Regions from separate parts of the Georgenia sp. AZ-5 genome, predicted to be linked through region 1. Evidence: riboswitches for the same ligand, from Rfam matches in the RefSeq annotation. Region 1 holds a riboswitch; each other region holds the start of a gene.

Region 1 (6,397 bases):
TCGCTGTTCCTCGTCGCGGGTCTCATCGAGCGCCGCGGAGGCACGACGTCGCTGGCCCGGCTGGGCTCGCTCGCCCGCGTGGCCCCGCTGCTCGCGGTCCTGTTCTTCGTGCCCGCCATGAACCTTGCAGGCATCCCGCCGATGACCGGGTTCCTCGGCAAGACCGGCCTGGTGCAGGCCGCGGCGCAGGAGGGGGCCGGGCTGGACTACGCCCTCATCGCCAGCGGCCTGGTGACCTCCCTGCTCACCCTGTACGCCATCGCCAAGACCTGGAACATGGCGTTCTGGCAGCCGGCGCCCGAGCCGCTGCCGGAGACGACGCTGCCGCGCGCGATGGTGGGCTCCGCCGGCGCCCTGGTCGCGTTCTCCCTGGTGCTGGCCGCGCTGGCCGGCCCGCTCTACACCTACACGGACCGCGCCGCCCGCGACCTGCTGGCCCGCTCCCCGTACATCTCCGCCGTGCTGCCCGAGGGCGGCCGCGGCACGGGGCAGTCGCCGGAGGTGGCCGAGGAGGGCGAGCGGGGCGACCCGAAGGAGGCGCCGGCCACCGGCGCGCCCGCCACGGGCGAACGGGCGACCGGCGCACCGGCCACGGCTGCACCGGCGACCGGCGCACCGGCGACCGGCGATGCCGCCGCCACCGGGGGAGGAGGGACGTGATGACCGACTCGGGACGCCGCCGCCGCTGGCCGCGGGCGTCGTGGGGCATGCTCGCGTGGCTCACCGCCGTGTGGGTGCTGCTGTGGGGCGACATCACCATGGCCAACGCCGTCGCGGGCCTCGGGGTGGCGCTGTTCGTCACCACCGTCGCGCCGCTGCCGCGCGCCCCGTTCGACGGCCGCTTCCGCCCGTGGGGCGTGGTGCGGCTCGTGGTCAGGTTCGCCTACGACGTCGTCGTCGCATCGCTGCAGATCGCCGGCATGGCGGTGCTCCGCCGGCAGCCCCGCGGCGCCGTCATCCGCGTGCGGCTGCGCGGTCACTCGGACAGCTATCTCACCGCGACGGCGGGAATGACCTCGCTGGTCCCCGGCTCCATCGTGGTGGAGGCGCACCGCCTGACCGGCACGCTGTACATTCACGTGTTCGACGTCGAGCTGGCCGGCGGGCTCGAGAACGCCCACCGCATCGTGCTGGACCAGGAGGAGCGCATCCTGCGGGCCTTCGCCTCGCGCGACCAGCTCATCGACGCCGGCTACGTCCCCGGCTCATCGCCGCGGGCGGGGCGGCTCACCACCGAGGGGGCGGAGGGCCGATGACCGCCGTCTACGCGTACTGCACGATCGTCCTCGCGCTGGCAGCCGTGATCGCCCTCGTGCGCATGGAGCGCGGCCCCAGCATGCTCGACCGCGTGGCGGCGCTCGACGTCATCACCGCCGCGGTGCTCGGCTCCGTGGCGGTCATCTCCGCCCGTACCGGGAGGACCGACCTGGTGCCCGTGCTGGTCGTGCTCGCGATCGTCGGGTTCGTCGGGTCCGTGACCATCGCCCGGTTCGTCGCCGTCGAGCGCGCCGAGGAGGCGCGCATCCTCACCAAGGAGGAGATGCGCGAGCTGCTGGCGAGGGAGAACGTCATGGACGACGAGGCCGCCCCGGTGCACGACCCCGACGCCGCCCGGACCCGCGAGGACGTGCCGGCGCCCGACGCCGGGGCCGACGGCGCCGGCGTCAGGCTCGCGCACCCCGAAGGGGCGCCGGAGCCGGCCGCGGCAGGCGGGCCGGCGTCCCCGGCGGCGGGCCTCGGCGCCGGCCGGGACGCCCCTCCCGGCGACACGGGTGGCGGACCGGGCGGGCCTGGTGCCCGACCCGGCGAGGACCCCCGACCGGGAGGAGGACGGCGATGAGCTGGACCGACGTGGCGGACGTGCTCGGGGCCGTGTGCCTGCTCCTCGGCTCGACCCTCACCCTCGTGGCGGCCTTCGCGGTGAACTTCTTCCACGACCTGTTCTCGCGGATGCACGCCGCCACCAAGCCGCAGGTGCTGGGGCTGGTGCTGATGATGGCGGGCACGGCCCTCATCGTGCGCAACCCCGTGGTGGGCTGGACGCTCGTGCTCGTGGTGGCGTTCCAGCTCGTGACGGCGCCCATCTCCGCCCACATGGTGGGCCGGGCCGGCTACCGCACGGGCAAGGTCGACCCCGCCACGCTCGTGCTCGACGAGCTCACCGATGACCTCGACGCCTCCCGCCGGCTGGCCGAGGCCGAGGCGGCGGACGGCGGCGGCCCGGACGGCGCACCCCGCGCCTGAGCGGCGCTTCCCCTCGCAAGTCCACGGCCGGCGCCTGCCCTGCGCCGCCCACGGCTATCCGGCATGATCGAGCCAGGCGCGCGAGCGCAGCCGAGAGGATGGAGCAGGCGATGGAGATGGGTTACCGGGTGGTCAGCACGGGCGCGCTGCTCGTGGCGGGCCTCGTCACGAACAAGGTGCTCGACCTCGGGTGGAAGGCCGTCACGGGCCACGAGCCGCCGCACGACCCGGACGACCCCGGCGTGAAGCTCTGGGAGGTCCTCACCTTCGCCGCCGTCTCCGGGGCGCTCGTCGGGCTCACCAGGCAGCTCGCCGTGCGCGGCGCGTCGAAGTGGTACCGCGGCCCCGGCGCGCAGGACGTCAAGAGGAACGCCTGACGCTCTCCCCGTCCCCGTTTATGCCTCCGGCTGGTTCCGCGAGTATGACGTTCTGGGGCCTTCGGGTGGTGGCGGGGGCCCCGCTTCGTCGCATTGGACGGCTGGCGCCAGACGGCGAGTGTGACGTTCTGGGGCGTTCGGGTGGTGGCGGGGGCCCCGCTTCGTCGCATTGGACGGCTGACGCCTGGCGCCAGACGGCGAGTGTGACGTTCTGGGGCGTTCGGGTGGTGGCGGGGGCCCACTTCGTCGCATTGGACGGCTGACGCCTGGCGCCAGACGGCGAGTGTGACGTTCTGGGGCGTTCGGGTGGTGGCGGGGGCCCCACTTCGTCGCACCGGGCGTACGGTCCGCACGCTCTCGGACCCTGCGTGGGCGCTCCGGCGCGGGCGGGCTCGCTGGCGCCGTGCCCGGGCGTGTAGGCTCGCCAGCGAACGACAGGGGAGCGCCGCGGGGCGCTGAGAGTGCGGACAGCCGCAGACCCTCGAACCTGCACCGGTTAGCACCGGCGAAGGAAGTCGGGATTGTCTCTCCCTGCCGTCGCGCCGCGACGTGCGGGGCGGCGGTGGGCCCTCCTGGAGTACGAGGAGGAGCCTTGACCAGCAGGACCAGAGGGCGCGCGCCGCGCCCGTACGTCGCGGGCCTGGCGGCCGCGTCCCTCACGCTCGCCGGGTGCAGCCTGGCCGGTGAGGGGGACGGCGCCGCCGACGCGGGCGGCGCCGAGGGCGGCGAGCTCACCGTCGTCACGCACGACTCCTTCGCCCTCACCGAAGAGCTCATCGAGATGTTCGAGGCCGAGTCCGGCTACGACCTCACGTTCGTCGCGCCCGGCGACGGCGGTGCCCTCGTCAACCAGCTCATCCTCACCAAGGACTCCCCGCTGGGCGACGTGGTCTTCGGGATCGACAACTCCTTCGCCGCAAGGGCCATCGACGAGGGGGTTCTCGAGCCCTACAGCTCCCCGGCGCTCCCGCCGTCGGCCCGCGACTACGCGGTCGACGACGCCGGGTCGCTGACGCCGGTGGACATGGGGGACGTCTGCGTCAACGTCGACCACCAGTGGTTCGCCGACGCGGGCATCCCCGAGCCCGCGACGCTGCAGGACCTGGCCGACCCCGCCTACAAGGACCTCCTGGTGGTCACCAACCCCGCGACGTCGTCCCCGGGCCTGGCCTTCCTGCTGGCCACGGTCGGCGCCTTCGGGCCGGACGGCTGGCAGCAGTACTGGCAGCAGCTGCGGGACAACGGCGTGAAGGTCGTCGAGGGCTGGTCGGACGCCTACTACGTCGACTTCTCCGGCTCCGAGGGCGCCGGGCCGCGGCCGCTGGTGGTCTCGTACGCCTCCTCGCCCGCCGCCGAGGTGCCCGAGGACGGCGCCGAGCCGCGCACGGGCGCGCTGCTCGACACCTGTTTCCGCCAGGTGGAGTACGCCGGCGTCCTCGAGGGCGCGCAGAACCCCGAGGGCGCGCGGGCCTTCGTCGACTTCCTGCTGTCCGAGGAGGTCCAGGCCGACATCCCGGGGCAGATGTACATGTACCCGGTGGACAACCAGGTGCCGCTGCCGGGGTCCTGGCTGGAGTTCGCCCCGCTCGCCGAGAAGCCCTTCGAGGTCGCGCCCGCGGACATCAGCGCGCACCGAGAGGAGTGGATCGCCGCCTGGACCGAGACGGTGATCGGCTGACATGACCGCGCCCGCCCCGCCCGCACCCGCCGCCCGGCCGTCCCGGCCCGGGCGGCTGGGCGGGGCCGGCGCGCGCCCGGCCGCCCCGCCGACCGTCCGGGGTGGGACGCGCGCGCGACGGCGGCGCGTGGCCCGCTGGGCGGCCTGGGGCCTGGCGGCGGGGATCCCGCTGCTCTTCCTGGGCACCTTCTTCCTGTGGCCCGTGCTCACCCTCGTCGGCCGGGGCTTCCTCCCGGGCGGCGAGCTCGACCTGGGCGGGTTCGCCGAAGTCTTCTCCCGGCCGCGGACCTGGCGGATCCTGGGGCAGACCCTGGCCCAGGCCACCCTGGGCACGGCGCTCTCGCTGCTGCTCGGGCTGCCCGGCGCGTACCTGCTCTACCGGTGCCGCTTCCGCGGCCGCGGCGCGGTCCGCGCGTTCGTGACCATCCCCTTCGTGCTGCCGACGGTCGTCGTCGGGGTCGCGTTCCGCTCCCTGCTGGGCGAGGGCGGGCCGCTGGGCTTCCTCGGCCTGGACGGCACCATGACCGCGATCGTGCTCGCCCTGGTGTTCTTCAACTACTCCGTGGTCGTGCGCACCGTGGGGGGGATGTGGGAGCGGCTGGACCCGCGGGCCGAGCAGGCCGCCCGCGCGCTCGGCGCTGCGCCGTCGCGGGCATTCCTCACGGTCACCCTCCCGGCACTGGGGCCCGCCATCGCCTCGGCCGCCTCGATCGTGTTCCTCTTCTGTGCCACGGCGTTCGGCGTCGTGCTCGTGCTCGGCGGGGTGCGGTACGGGACCATCGAGACCGAGATCTGGGTGCAGACCACCCAGTTCCTCGACCTGCGCGCCGCTGCCGTGCTGTCCGTGGTCCAGCTCGTCGTCGTCGGCGCCGCGCTCGCCCTGGCCGGCCGCACCCGCGCCCGCCGGGAGCGGGCCCTGCGACTGCGCGGCACCGGCGGCGGGCACCGGCTCTCCCTGGCCGTGCGCGAAGGCCCCCGGTGGCGGCCGGGCCCGGACCTGGTGCCGGCCGCGGTGACCGCCGTCGTCGTCCTCGGCCTGCTGGCGGCGCCGCTGGCCGGCCTCGTCGTCCGCTCCTTCCGCACGCCCGGCGGCTGGGGCCTGGGCAACTACGCCGCCCTGGGGACCACCGGGGGCGACAACGCCCTGACGGTGACCGTGTGGGAGGCCACCGCGAACTCGCTGCGCATCGCCGTCGACGCCACGGTGCTCGCCGTCGTCGTCGGCACGCTGGTGGCGCTGGTCGCGTCGCGCCGGCCGCGCTCGCCCACCGCCCGGCGCGCGACGCGGCTGCTCGACGCGGCTTTCATGCTCCCGCTGGGCGTCTCAGCGGTGACCGTGGGCTTCGGGTTCCTCGTCACGCTGGACCACCCGCCGCTGGACCTGCGCTCGTCGCCGATCCTGGTGCCCATCGCCCAGGCCGTGGTGGCCACCCCCATGGTGGTGCGCACCGTCCTGCCGGTGCTGCGGGCCATCGACCCGCGCCAGCGGGAGGTCGCCGAGGTGCTCGGCGCCTCCCGGTGGCAGGTGCTGGCCACCGTGGACGGCCCCTACCTCGTCCGCGCCCTGGGCCTGGCGGTCGGGTTCGCCTTCGCGGTCTCGCTCGGGGAGTTCGGGGCGACGTCGTTCCTCTCCCGCCCCGACCGGCCCACCCTGCCGGTGGTCATCTTCCGGCTGATCGGGCGCCCGGGCGCGGAGAACTACGGGATGGCCATGGCCGCGGCCGTGGTGCTGGCCGTGCTCACCGCCACGGTGATGGGCCTGGCCGAGAAGCTGCGCACGAGGGAGGCCGCCGAGTGGTGAACGAGCTGGGCGTGCGACGCCCCCGGGAGGGCCATGCGCCCGCGGGTCGCGCCGGGGCGCCGGAGACGCACGGCGGGCTGCGCGTGCGTGGCCTCGTCGTGCGCTACCCGGGCCCGGGCGGCGCCGAGCCGACCACGGCGGTCGCCGGCGTGGACCTCGACGTCGCCGTGGGCGAGGTGGTCGCGCTGCTGGGGCCCTCCGGCTCGGGCAAGTCCTCCCTGCTGCGGGCGGTCGCCGGGCTCGAGCCGGTCGCCGCGGGGTCGGTCTCGTGGGCCGGCCGGGACCTCGCGGGCGTCC
Region 2 (6,397 bases), 3.2 Mb from region 1:
GCGAGACAGTCGCGGACTCGGATTGGACCAGTGCGGTGGCGCGCGTGGGCGGGGACGGTTAGCACTGGGCTGCCCATTCCCACCTGATCTGAGCGCCGCGCAACCGCTGGCCGATGCCCGCACCGTTCCGGGGATGAGGGAGGCAGTCTGGCGGTCGCGTCAGGTCCAGATCGGGTTCCAGGTTCCCGCGACCACGGCGGTCCCGACCGCGCGGCGGCGGAGATGGCGAGGCCGGCGGCGCAGACCCACAGGTCGAGGCGGGAGAAGGTGCTGGGGCGCGCCCATGTGCGCTGTGTGGCGCCGAACCCGCGCGCCTCCATGGTGACGGCCATTCGCGTGGCCTGGCGGATGGCCTGCACGAGCAAGGCCAGCCCCTGCCCCAGCTGGGCGACCCCCCGCCCCCACGGCCCGGCGTGCGTGCCGACGCCCCGCGCCCGCCGGGCCATGCCGAGGGTGTGCCACTCGGCCATGAGTAGGCCGACCAGGCGCATGGCGGCCAGCGCCCCGAGGACGAAGCGGTGCGGCACGCGGAGCCGCTGGGCGAGTCCGTCGGCCAGGTCCGTGGGGTCGGTGCAGGCGAGCACCAGCACTCCCGGGAGGGCGATGGCCAGCCCGCGCAGCAGGATCGCCGTGCCGGCGGCGAGCGATCCCTCGCTGAGGCGAACGATGCCGAGGTCCAGCACGGTCGGGCCGGAGTGCTCGGCCAGCAGCGCCGTGCTCCAGCCGCCCATGACGGCGGCGGCGAGGATGGGCCAGCCCCGCCGGGCCAGCGCGGGGTAGGTCAGGCCCGTCAGGGGCAGCGCGGCGAGCTGGAGGACGAGGGCGGTCGTGGCCGAGACCCAGTCCACGGTGAGCACCATGGCGGCGGTGAGGGCGAGCGCGGCGCCGAGCTTGGACAGCGGATTGGCCCGGGACAGCAGGGGCACCGCGCCACGACTCGGCGGGTCGGCCGCCCGGGGGGCGGAGGGCGAGGATTCGGTAATGGCGCTCATGCCGCCTCCGGCACCGGCGCCGGGTCCGCCGCGTCCCGGGGCGCGAGGTGCAGGCGGTCCCCGCCGAGCGCCGCGGTGAACTCGGCGTCGTGCGTGACGCACACGGCCGCGGTGCCCGCGTCCAGCAGCTCGGTGAGCAGGGACGCGAGCTCGCGCCAGGTGGTGGCGTCCTGGCCGAAGGTCGGTTCGTCCAGCACCAGGACGGCCGGCCGTGCGGCGAGGACCGTGGCCACGGACAGCCGGCGTTTCTCCCCGACGGACAGGGTGAAGGGGTTCGCCTCGCTGAGGTGTGTCAACCTCAGTCGCTCCATCAGCTCGTCGACCCTGCCCCCGAGGGCGGCGCCGTCGCGCGGGACGTCCCGCCGGTGCCACCGGGACGTGGTCCGGGCGAGCTGCCGGGGGCCGAAGGCCAGCTCGTCGTGCACGCGGCCGGTGACGAACTGGTGCTCCGGGTTCTGGAAGACGGTGCCGATGCGAGTGATCAGCTCGGCCGAGCTCCAGGCGGACGGCGTGGGCCCGGCGACCTGGCCGCCGACGGGGCCGTGCTCGCGCAGCAGCGGCCCGGCGACCAGCGAGCCGCCGCGGGCGGGCAGCAGGCCGGCCAGGGTGAGGGCCAGGGTGGACTTTCCTACGCCGTTGGGGCCCGTCACGCTCAGCGCGCAGCCCTGACGCACCTGCGCCTCGATGCCCGCGGCCACCGGCGCGGCCGGGTGCCGACGGCGGACCGGCTCCCGGGAGACCGCCAGGTCATGGGCCGAGAGCAGCACCGGAGAGCCCTCCGCGGTGACGGCGCGCGGCCGCACCGCCGGGACATGGCCGGGCACCCAGATCCCGGCCCCGACGAGCTGCGCCCGGGCACGGGTCAGCACCTGCCGCGGGGCGCCGTCGACGAGCACCCCGTCGGGGGTGAGCACGACGACCCGGTCGACGACGTCTGCCCACACGGCGACGCGGTGCTCGACGACCACCAGGGTCGCGCCGGTGCGCTCGAGCGCACGGGTGACCGCGTCGCGCACCTGCAGCACCCCGGCCGGGTCGAGGTTCGCGGTCGGCTCGTCCAGCAGCAGGGCGCCGGGGCGCATGGCGAGGACCCCGGCCAGGGCGAGGCGCTGCTTCTGGCCGCCGGACAGGGCGGCGGTGGGGTGGTCCAGCGGCAGGTGGAGGCCGACCGCTGCCAGGCTCTCGGCCACGCGGTCCCAGATCTCCTCGCGCGGCACGGCCAAGTTCTCGGCCCCGAACGCAACGTCGTCGCCGACGCGGGAGAGGACCACCTGGGTCTCCGGGTCCTGCTGCACCAGGCCCGCCCGCCCGCGCTGGTCCGCCGCGGGCCGGCCGTCGAGGAGCAGCCGGCCCGACTGGGCGTGCCCATCGTCCTCCCCGAGGACCCCCGCCATGGCGTGCAGCAGGGTCGACTTGCCGGCCCCGGAGGCGCCGAGGAGGAGGACCCGTTCCCCGGGCCGGATCTCGAGGTCGAGGTTCCGCAGCGCCGGGCGGGACCGGCCGGCGTGTTGCCACCCCCACCCGGCGGCGCTGATCGCGGCCGGCCGGACGCCGGCCGCCGCGGCGCGCGGCACTCTAGAGCGCCCGCTCGGCCGCAGCGTCGCGCGACGCGAGACCGGTGAGCACGCCGGTGCGGGCCAGCGCGCGGACGGCCAGCCAGGACAGCAGGCCGGCGAGGACCGTCCCGGAGACGGCCGCGAGGATCACGTAGACGACCTTCCACTGCGATGCCCAGGCGACGTTGTACAGGACGTTCTCGCTCGTCCCCATCGCGATGCCGGCGACGGCGCCCGCCAGCAGCGCCACGGGCAGGTTCCAGCGCCGGTAGCGGAAGGCCGCGAACACCACCTCCGCGGCGGCGCCCTGGATGAGGCCGGAGATCACGACGGTCCAGCCGAAGTGCGTGCCGAGGAAGCCCTCGACCACGGCGGCCAGCAGCTCGCAGTACAGGGCCGCGCCGGGCTTGCGGACGATGAGGCCGCCGATCACGCCGGCGATGAGCCAGCCGCCGCCGTAGAGCCCGGCGAGCGGGGGGAAGGCCGCGGTGGCGGCGGCGACGCCGGCGTAGCCGGCGGACCACCCCCAGAAGACGACCCCGACGGCTACCGCCACCACGGAGGCCACGACGATGTCGACCACGCGCCAGCTGGTGGCGCGTGCGGTCGAGGTGGAAACGCTCACGGAAAGGTCCTCCTGCTCCTCAGGAGGGGAAGGTCCCGGCACGCGCCGGCACCCCGAGAACTCGACTCCCTTCGCCGGTACTAACCGGATCAGGTTCGAGGGTCTGCGGTTGGCCGCACTCTCAGCGCCCACCGCACGCGGCGGCGCTCCCCTGTCGCATCTCTTGCGTGCCGGATGCTACACCGCGGCACCGGGCGGCCGTCCGGGCGTCGCGCGCCGGCGATCTCGGCCGCCGTCCGGGCGGGCGTAGGGTGACTACCGACGCGGGGTGCCGTGCATCGCACGGCTGAGAGCACACCCGTTGAACCTGATCTAGTTCGTACTAGCGAAGGGAACGTCGCGGATGTCCGCACCTTCCAGCACCCTGTCCGACCACCACATCGCGCCGGAGCACCTGGGCGCCGCCCTGGCCCGGCTGCGCGAGCGCCCGCCGCTCGTGCAGTGCATGACCAACATCGTCGTCGCGCAGTGGACTGCCAACGTCCTGCTCGCCGTCGGCACCAGCCCCGCCATGGTGGACAACCCCGACGAGGCCGGCGCCTTCGCCGCCGTCGCCCACGGCGTGCTCGTCAACCTCGGCACACCCCAGCACGAGACCGTGGCCGCTATGGCGCACGCGGTCACCGGCGCGGCCGGCGCGGGCACACCGTGGGTGCTCGACCCCGTCGGTGCCGGCGGCCTGCCGTGGCGTACCCGGGTCGCGCTGGACCTGCTGTCCCGCTCGGCCCCTGCGGTCATTCGCGGCAACGCCTCGGAGATCCTCGGCCTGGCGGGCGGGCAGGGCGGCAAGGGCGCCGACAGCGAGCACACCCCGGAGGCGGCGCTGCCCACGGCCGCGGAGCTGGCCCGCGAGCACGGCACCGTGGTGGCCGTCAGCGGCGCGGTCGACCACCTCACCGACGGAGCGCGGGTGGTGCGAGTCGGCAACGGCACAGAGCTGCTCACCCAGGTCACCGGCGCGGGCTGCGCGCTCGGCGCCCTCATGGCCGCCTTCTGCCCCGTGGTGGAGGACCCGCTGCTGGCGGCCACGGCCGCCACGGCCACCCTCACCGTGGCCGCCGAGGCCGCCGCCGGGCGCAGCCGCGGGCCGGGCAGCTTCGCCGTCGCCCTGCTCGACGAGCTCGCCCTGCTCACCCCCGCCGCACTGACCGAGCGCGCCCGCCTCTCCTGACCCCGGAGCAAGCATCGTGACCACCACCCTGCCGGGTCGGCGTGCGCCCGCATGCCGCCCCCGGCTCGATCTGTCCCTCTACCTCGTCACCGACACCGCCCTGTGCGGCGAGGCCGGCGTGCCCGCCACGGTCGCGGCCGCCGTCGCCGCCGGCGTGACCACCGTCCAGCTGCGCGACCCCGCCGCCACCGACGCCGAGCTCGTCGCGCTCGGCCGCGCGGTGCGCGCGGCTCTCGCGGGGACCGGCGTGCCCCTGCTTATCAACGACCGGGCCGACCTGGTCGAGGCGATCGGGGCCGACGGCGCCCATGTCGGCCAGGGCGACATGGACGTCCGCGAGGCGCACCGAGTCCAGCCGCACCGCCCGGAGAATCGTCGACCGGCTCGCCCACCGACACCGGGGAGGCGACGGCCGGCCGCATGCACGCGGCGTTCCGCCGCGCCGCCCAGTACGAGTGGATGTTCTGGGACGCCGCAGGCCGACAAGAAGCGTGGCCCGTCTGAGGGACTGCGGCGGCTGGGTGAAGAACCTCAGCACCTCCGCGGGGTCGGGCGTCCCCGGTTCCCCCGGCAGGGCTCCTCCGCGTCTCGAGCTCCACGACGCCCGGGGATAGCTGAACCATCCCCGCAGTCGTGGTCGATCTGGCGCCCGTCTGTCGCCAGTCAGCGCGAGTAAACAACCGCTATTGAGCTATGAAGGCCATTGAAGGCGTCTCACCGCCGGGCCGTCTCATTGCCAAGGATGCGAGACGCCTGTCAGCCGTCGTGGGCGGGCGCCCGCGGCCGCGGCGTCAACCGTGACCGTGGCGCTGCGTGGGCGACAGGCGTAGCGTCGATCGACCACGGAAGGGGGCGACTCGATGCCGCTCCTCATGGATACGCACAAGTTCGAAGGCGAGATGCCGAGCGACCAGCAGATCGCCGAGGCGCACCAGGCGGACCTCGCCGCGCAGGACCAGCACGGGGTGAGGTTCCTCAGGTACTGGGTGAGCCGGGATGCCAAGGTTGTCCAGTGCCTCGTCGACGCGCCGGACGCCGAGTCGGCGGCTCGTGTGCACGTCGAGACCACGGGCGCTGGACCGAATGAGATCTACGTGGTCGAGGAGCGCAGCTGAGACCGCCCCCGCCGAGGGGTCGAAGGCTTGGCAATGAGCACGTCGCAGGAAGGCGGATCCACGGCGGGGGCCATTGGTTTGCGGCCCCTCGGGACGGGAGCGGCTGGGTCGAGGGGCCGACGGCCGTGGTGGTAACGCCGTCGAGCAGCCGGCGCAGTTCGAAGTGGCGTTTGCTGTGCCGTCCGGCGGGCCCCTGCCGTGGGGCGGCTGTGCATACGGCCGCGCACCGCGCACCTAGCCTCGGCCTTTCACGCCGGTCGCTGATGACACGGTGCCGGGATAGCGGAAAGTGCCCGTCTGGTGCGGAAAACTTGGGCTTGTCGAGAGTCCAGGTAGTCGCTCCAGAGAGGCACTTTCCGGGTGAAGCGTAACGGGTCGCTGCGACGGTTGAAGGTCAGCGCGGACGGCGAGGGCGTCGTGTCCCACGCCGGGGTGGGGATGCTGCGGGAGCTGGCCGGGTACACCGGCCTGGTCCAGGCGGTGGACGGCGCGCTGCTGGACACCTACCGGGGGGTGCCGATGCACGCGCCGGGGCGGGTGCTGACCGATCTGGCGGTCGCGGTCGCCGACGGCGCGGACGCGATCAGCGGGATCGCCGTCCTCGGGGACCGGCAGGACGTCTTCGGGCCGGTGGCCTCGATGCCGACGGTGTGGCGGGTGTTGGACCGGGTCGACGCCGACCACCTGCCCGCGGTGCGCGCGGCCCGGGCGGCGGCCCGGGAGCGGGCGTGGGCCGCCGGGGCGGGCCCGGACCTTTCCGAGGAGTTGCGGATCGACTTCGACGCCACGATCACCATCGCGCACTCGGAGAAGGAGAACGCCGCCGCGACCTGGAAGCGCACCTTCGGATTCCACCCGCTGCTGGCCTTCCTCGACCGCCCGGAGATCGCTGGCGGGGAGGCACTCGCTGGGCTGCTGCGCAAGGGCAACGCCGGGTC
Region 3 (6,397 bases), 500 kb from region 1:
CTGGGCCGCCTCCGCCGCGAGCGCACGCAGCAGCTCGGTGTTCGCCGGCGCCGCCAGCCCGCCCTCGGCGCCGGTGAGGGCGAGCAGCTCGGCGTCCAGGGGCAGCCAGCACCCGGCGGCGTGGAGCTCGTCGGCGTGCTCGCGCAGCACGACGGCGGTCGGACCGTCGGCGAGCACCTCCCCGGCCTCTCCCAGGGCGAGCGCCCGGGCGGGCAGCCCGGCGATCCCGGCCGGGCCGGCCCACTCGTCGAGGCGGTGCTCGACCAGCACCACCGCCGGGCCGTACCGCCGGACCGCCCGGTCGAGGGCGCCGCGGACGGCGGTGACGCCCGCCGGGTCCAGCATCGACGTCGGCTCGTCCAGCAGCAGCACCTCCGGCTCGGTCACCAGGGCGGCGGCCAGGGCGACCCGCTGGGACTCCCCGCCGGAGAGCGTGGCGGTGACCCGGCCCCGCAGGGCGCCGGCGCCCACGGCGTCGAGCGCGGCGCCGATGCGCGGGCCGATGGTCGCGGGGTCGGCGGCGTGGTTCTCCAGCGGCAGGGCCAGCTCCTGCTCCACCCCGGGCAGGCACACAGCGGCCGCGGGGTCCTGCGCGAGGACGCCCAGGTGCCGGGACCGCTCGACGACGGGCGTGGCCGCCGTCGTCGGACCCACGGTGACCGTGCCGGTGACGGTGGCGCTCACGGTGTGCGGCACCACCCCGGTGATGGCGTGCAGCACGGTGGACTTGCCCGAGCCGGAGGCGCCGAGCACGACCACCTGCTCCCCGGGCGCCAGGGCCAGGGACACCCCGCGCAGCACCGGCTCCGCGCGGCGGGGGAAGGTCACCGAGACGTCGCGGAGCTCCACGACCGGCCCGGTGCCCGCCCCCGCCGCTCGCGGGGCCGCCTGGGCCCGGCTCACGACCGGCCCGGGGCCCGGCCGATGGCGAAGTTGTCGACGACGCCGGTGCGTGCCAGGGCGTCGACGATCACCTTGGCCAGCAGGCCGCCGAGGACGATGCCGGAGAGGCACTGCAGCACCAGGCGCAGGGCGAAGATGTCCTGGCCGTACCAGCCGGCGCGGAACGCGGAGTAGAAGAACACCAGGCCGGCGCCGAGCAGGCCGGAGACGGCGTAGACGCCCCAGCCGAACCGGCGGTAGCGGGTGAGCGCGAAGGGCAGCTCGCTGCCCGCGCCCTGGATGGCGGCGGCGACGAGCAGCAGCGGCCCGACCGGGGAGCCGAGGAAGACCACCTCGACGACCGAGGCGATGACCTCGGCGATCACCCCCGCGAGGGGGCGGCGGATGATGGCGACGGCGATGGGTGCCACCAGCAGCCAGCCGCCGAGCAGCAGGTGCTGGGAGAGGTCCCCGGCGGGGCCCATGAGGATGCTCAGCCCGTTCCAGGCCTGCACGAGGGCCCAGTAGGCGAAGCCGAAGACGACGCCGAGGACGACCATGAGGACGAGGTCCTTCATGGCCCAGCGCGGGCGGGCGGGGGCGACGGCGGCGGTGGTGTCGTTCATGGCGCGCTCCTCCCTCACGCCTCGACCGGGCTCGGGGAGCCCACGGAGACGGTCAGGTGCGTGACCACGTGCGGCACGTGGGCGCCGACCTGCGCCCAGGCGTCGACGGCGGTCGCCAGGACGTCGGCGACGTCACCGGTGAGCTTAGTGGCGTAGTGCGCCGGGCTCGTCGTGGTGCCGCGCCGGCGGGCCGAGGCGATCGCGGCCTCGATGTGGGCCATGTGGTCACCGGCGTCGGAGCCGCCGTCGAGCAGCGGGTAGAGCGACCACTGGGCGGCGGCGCGGATGCCGGTGCGCTCGAGCTGCACGGGTGCCGGGTCGGGCAGCCCGGTGACCGCGAGGTCGCAGGACACCTCGCCCGGGCAGCCACGGGAGAGCAGCACGTGGGCGACGACGTGCCCGCCGCCCGAGCGGCGCGAGGCCGCGGCGACGACGGCGGTGAGGTAGGCGGCGAGGCGCTGCTCGGCCGGAGCGGTGCGGGCGCCGACGTAGGTGCTCACCTCGTCGGTGTCGATCACCAGGCCCTCGGTGAGGCCGGCGGCCTCGGCGTCGGCGAGGGCGCCGAGGATGACCTCGACGAAGTCGTCGCAGTGGGGGTGGATGCTCAGCCGCATCCCGATGCCGAGCTGATCCGGCGTGGCGCCGGTGTCGGTCAGTTCTTCGAGCTTGGTGCTCATCACGGTCCCTTCTCGGGCCCGCGGGTACCTCGAGACCCGCCGACGACGCACGTGCGTCGGGCGGATGCCCTGCTCCCTACGCCGGTACGAACCGGATCAGGTATACGGGTCTGCGGACTGTCCGCACTCTCAGCGCTCCTCAGCGCTCCCCGGGGGTGCGGCCGAAGTTACTCCTGACCGCCCACGGGTCAATGGCCGGTTCGCCAGGTGAGACCGCGCCGGGTCCGCGTCCTCCGATGGCGTGAGGCCGGCGACGAATGCAGCGCAGTTCACGCCCGCAGGTTCTGGCCGGGGTCCGGGCACGAGCGCGACCATAGGGACGGAAGGAGTCGCGAGTTCCGCTCCTGAGTGAGGTCACCGGCGCCCTCGGTTCTTCGTCACCGGTGGGAGGCATGGTGTTCAAGGCCTTGTTCCAGTCAGCGCTGTCCGACTGGACCGCGTGGGTGCGTGACCGGCTGGACCACGGCGCGGCGTCCGACACGTCCGCCCCGTACGTCGTGCAGCACATGCACCAGGTGCTCCGCGCCTACTCGCGGGCCGAAGCTGCCGCCGCCCGGGAGCTGGACCCCGACGAGCGGTTTGAGCTGATCGCCGAGTGGGCCGCGTCCGGGGGCCTCACCTGGACCGAGGCCGAGTCCTTGCTGGAGCTGGAGGAGGCCACTGCCTGGCGACTGCCGGCGCGGTGATGCTCGCCGCGGACGGCATCCGGGTCAACGCGGTCGCACCGGGGACGGTGCGCACGGACATCCACGCCGCGGCGGGCGATCCCCGCCGCGCGACGCGCGTCGCCTCACGCATCCCGTTCGGCCGGCCCGGCGAGCCGGAGGAGATCAGCCCCGCCATCGGCTGGCTGCTGAGCGCGGAGGCCGCCTACGTCAGCGGCGCCGTCGTACGTGTCGCCGGCGGCCTCTGACCCGCCCCGCCGGGCGCCCGCTCGAGCAGCACCAGCGCCTCGTAGTGCGCGGTCTGCGGGAACATGTCGAGCACCCGTGCGCGCCGCGGCCTCAGCGACGGCATGGCGGCGAGGTCGCGCGCCAGCGACACCGCGTTGCAGCTGGAGTAGATCACCGACCGGACCGAGGACGACTCCAGCCAGCCCGCCAGGTCGGGGCCGATGCCCCGCCGCGGCGGGTTGACGATGACCAGCTCCGGCGCCTGCTCTGCGGCGAGCGCGAACGCCGTCGCGTCCCCGGCCTCGAAGCGCACCCGACCGAGGCCGGCCTGCGCCCGGGTCAGCTCGGCGGAGGCGATGGCCTCCCGGCTCACCTCGATGCCGGTGACGTTGCGGTCGCCGTCGGCGCAGTGCAGCGCGAAGCCGCCGACGCCGCAGTAGAGGTCCCACAGCGAGGCGGGCGCGAGCTCGTCCACCCAGGCCCGCGCCTGGCGGTACAGGGCCGCGGCGACGTCGGTGTTGGTCTGGAAGAAGCTCTGCGGGCGCAGGTGCAGGTCGACGCCGTCGACGCCCATCCGCAGGGTCTGCTGGTCGGTCAGCACGATCTCGCGCTCGCCCTCCAGGACCGCCTTGTGCTCGGGGAGGATGTTGGCCGAGGCGACCGCCAGCTTCGGCAGCGCCTGGCGCAGCCACGGCAGGTGCTTGCGGATCCGCACGACCGACTCGTCCGTGCGCAGCACGAAGCGGACCATGAGCTCGCCGTCGGGCGACTCGGTGACGAGCAGGTTCTTCAGCTGGCCGCGCCGGCGCGGCACGTCGTAGGGCGTGAGCCTGGCCCGCCCGACGAACTCGGCGAGCACGGGGAACGTGGCGTGCAGGCTCGCCGGGTACAGCCCGCACTCGCGCAGGTCCACGCCGCGGCCGCCGCCGTCGAGGATGCCCAGCTGCGGGTCCTCGGCCGTGCCGGCCACGGCCATCTTGGCCTTGTTGCGGAAGCCCGACTCCCGGCTCGCCACCGGCGGCAGCCACTCCAGGGCGGGGAAGTCGGCCAGCAGGGTGCGGCAGTGCTCCTCCTTGCCGGCCAGCTGGTCGGCGTAGCTGCGCCCCAGCAGGGTGCACGAGCGGCACCGGTCGGCGTCGAAGTAGGAGCATTGCATCAGCCAGCAAGCGTATTTCCGCGCCCGGTCGGCGAGAAGAAATACCGGACGAGGCCTCGGTCACGAAAAATGAGGCTCTCCTCGCGATCATCCGACGGGATGGACGCGGAAGCGCGAAAGATGGCTACTGCAGCATCGTCCGGTCGTCGAGCCCTGCGCCCTTGATCTTCTCGAACTCGTGCAGCAGGTCCGGCACGGTGGTGCGGGCCTTGGTGGCGGCGTCGAGGTCGAGGATGATCCGGCCCTCGTGCATCATCACCAGCCGGGTGCCCAGCTCGAGGGCCTGGGCCATGTTGTGGGTGACCATGAGCGTGGTGAGGTGGTGGCGCTCCACGGCCTCCGCCGTCAGCCGGGCCACGAGCGCCGCGCGCTGGGGGTCCAGGGCGGCGGTGTGCTCGTCCAGCAGCAGGATCTTGGGCTCGCTGAAGGTGGCCATGAGCAGCGACAGGGCCTGGCGCTGACCGCCGGAGAGCATGCCGACCTTCGCCTTCAGGCGCGACTCCAGGCCGAGCTCGAGGGTGGCCAGCTCGCGGGCGAAGAGCTGCCGCTTGGCGGCCGTGACGCCCCGGCGCAGGCCCCGGCCCTTGCCCCGCTCGTAGGCCATGGCGAGGTTCTCCTCGATGGTCATGTGCGGGGCGGTGCCGGCCATCGGGTCCTGGAACACGCGGGCGACGTCCCGGGCGCGCTGGTGGTCCGCCAGCCCGGTGACGTCCTTGCCGTCGATGGCCACCGTGCCGGTCCCGGGACGGAGCTTCCCGGCGGCGATGTTGAGCAGGGTGGACTTGCCGGCGCCGTTGGAGCCGATGACGGTGACGAACTCCCCCGGCTCGAGTGCGAGCGTGACGCCGCGCAGGGCGACCCGCTCGTTGGGGGTGCCGGCGAAGAAGGTCTGGGTGACGTCGTCGAGGCGCAGCATCAGGCGTCCACCTTCGCCTTCGCGCCGACGTGGGTCCGGCGCAGCCCGAGCCGCGCGCCGAGGCCCTTGAACAGCCCCCACTGCGGCAGGACCAGCGCGATGACCACGAGGACGGCCGAGATGAGCTTCATGTCGTTGGGGTCCAGGCCGATCGTGAGTGCCAGCTGGATGACCACCCGGTAGACCACGGAGCCGAGCACCACGGCGAGGGTGGCGATGACGATGGTGCGGGTGCCGAAGATCGCCTGGCCGATGATCACCGACGCCAGGCCGGCAACGATGAGGCCGATGCCCATGCCGATGTCCGCGAAGCCCTGGTACTGGGCGATGAGCGCCCCGCACAGCGCCACCAGGGCGTTGGACAGCGCCAGCCCGAGCACCTTCGTCCGGTCCGTGTTCACGCCGAAGCTGCGGATCATCTCCTCGTTGTCGCCGGTGGCCTGCAGGGCGAGCCCGAGGTCGGTGTGCAGGAACCAGTCCAGCAGGAGCTTGAACACCAGCGCGACGACGGCGAAGATCACCACCGCCACCGCGGTGCCCATGAGGCCGCCGTCGCGCAGCGGGGTGAGCAGGGTGTCTTCGCGCAGCAGCGAGAGGTTGGCCGCGCCCATGATGCGCAGGTTGATCGAGTACAGCGCGATCTGGGTGAGGATGCCGGCCAGCAGCGGGTTGATCTTGCCCTTGGTGTGCAGCACGCCGGTGACCGCCCCTGCCGCCAGGCCCGCGGCGATGGCCGCGAGCGTGGCGAGCAGGGGGTTGGTGCCGCCCACGACGAGCATGGCGGCGACGGCGGCCCCGGTGGTGAAGCTGCCGTCGACCGTCAGGTCCGGGAAGTCGAGGATCCGGAAGGTCAGGTAGACCCCCAGGGCCATGAGCCCGTAGATCAGTCCCAGCTCCAGGGCGGCAATCATGCGGGTCCTCTTACTCCTCGACGACGACGTCGGCGCTGTCGAGCAGCTCCGCCGGGATGGTCACGCCCATGCGCTCCGCAGCGGCCGGGTTGACGTACAGCTGCAGGTCGGTGGGCGTCTCGATGGGCATCTCGGCGGGGTCGGCGCCCTCGTCGAGGATCTTCACCGCCATGAGGCCGGTCTGGTAGCCGAGCTGCTCGTAGTCGAAGCCATAGGTGGCGACGCCGCCGTTGGCGACGGAGTCACCCTCGCCGACGACCACCGGCACCTGCTTCTCCTCGGCCACCTGGACGAGGGCGTCGAGCGCGGAGACGACGTTGTTGTCGGTGGGCACAT

The links. Region 1 has a riboswitch for thiamine pyrophosphate ahead of ACF0H8_RS03645 (thiamine ABC transporter substrate binding subunit). Riboswitches for the same ligand answer to the same signal wherever they lie in the genome.
Region 2: linked by a shared signal. The riboswitch ahead of thiM (hydroxyethylthiazole kinase) and the one ahead of ACF0H8_RS03645 (thiamine ABC transporter substrate binding subunit) in region 1 are both predicted to bind thiamine pyrophosphate.
Region 3: linked by a shared signal. The riboswitch ahead of ACF0H8_RS01255 (YkoF family thiamine/hydroxymethylpyrimidine-binding protein) and the one ahead of ACF0H8_RS03645 (thiamine ABC transporter substrate binding subunit) in region 1 are both predicted to bind thiamine pyrophosphate.

The regions. Positions count from the first base shown of each region.
Region 1 covers NZ_JBINOU010000001.1:756,566-762,962, forward strand. Annotated here, with positions in the region: gene ACF0H8_RS03620 (Na+/H+ antiporter subunit D) at 1-660, shown strand, start outside; gene ACF0H8_RS03625 (Na+/H+ antiporter subunit E) at 660-1,256, shown strand; gene ACF0H8_RS03630 (monovalent cation/H+ antiporter complex subunit F) at 1,253-1,840, shown strand; gene mnhG (monovalent cation/H(+) antiporter subunit G) at 1,837-2,244, shown strand; gene ACF0H8_RS03640 (DUF4235 domain-containing protein) at 2,355-2,621, shown strand; TPP riboswitch at 3,048-3,152, shown strand; gene ACF0H8_RS03645 (thiamine ABC transporter substrate binding subunit) at 3,214-4,299, shown strand; gene ACF0H8_RS03650 (ABC transporter permease) at 4,301-6,100, shown strand; gene ACF0H8_RS03655 (ABC transporter ATP-binding protein) at 6,097-6,397, shown strand, end outside.
Region 2 covers NZ_JBINOU010000001.1:3,955,687-3,962,083, reverse strand. Annotated here, with positions in the region: partial or broken gene ACF0H8_RS18380 (energy-coupling factor transporter transmembrane component T family protein) at 160-992, opposite strand; gene ACF0H8_RS18375 (ABC transporter ATP-binding protein) at 989-2,566, opposite strand; gene ACF0H8_RS18370 (ECF transporter S component) at 2,568-3,173, opposite strand; TPP riboswitch at 3,223-3,336, opposite strand; TPP riboswitch at 3,428-3,525, shown strand; gene thiM (hydroxyethylthiazole kinase) at 3,517-4,344, shown strand; gene ACF0H8_RS18360 (thiamine phosphate synthase) at 4,361-5,020, shown strand; gene ACF0H8_RS18355 (DUF4242 domain-containing protein) at 5,217-5,459, shown strand; gene ACF0H8_RS18350 (IS1380 family transposase) at 5,820-6,397, shown strand, end outside.
Region 3 covers NZ_JBINOU010000001.1:257,193-263,589, forward strand. Annotated here, with positions in the region: gene ACF0H8_RS01245 (ABC transporter ATP-binding protein) at 1-849, opposite strand, end outside; gene ACF0H8_RS01250 (ECF transporter S component) at 900-1,508, opposite strand; gene ACF0H8_RS01255 (YkoF family thiamine/hydroxymethylpyrimidine-binding protein) at 1,523-2,185, opposite strand; TPP riboswitch at 2,240-2,347, opposite strand; gene ACF0H8_RS01260 (hypothetical protein) at 2,578-2,871, shown strand; gene ACF0H8_RS01265 (SDR family oxidoreductase) at 2,871-3,098, shown strand; gene rlmC (23S rRNA (uracil(747)-C(5))-methyltransferase RlmC) at 3,056-4,234, opposite strand; gene ACF0H8_RS01275 (ABC transporter ATP-binding protein) at 4,359-5,150, opposite strand; gene ACF0H8_RS01280 (ABC transporter permease) at 5,150-6,061, opposite strand; gene ACF0H8_RS01285 (ABC transporter substrate-binding protein) at 6,072-6,397, opposite strand, start outside.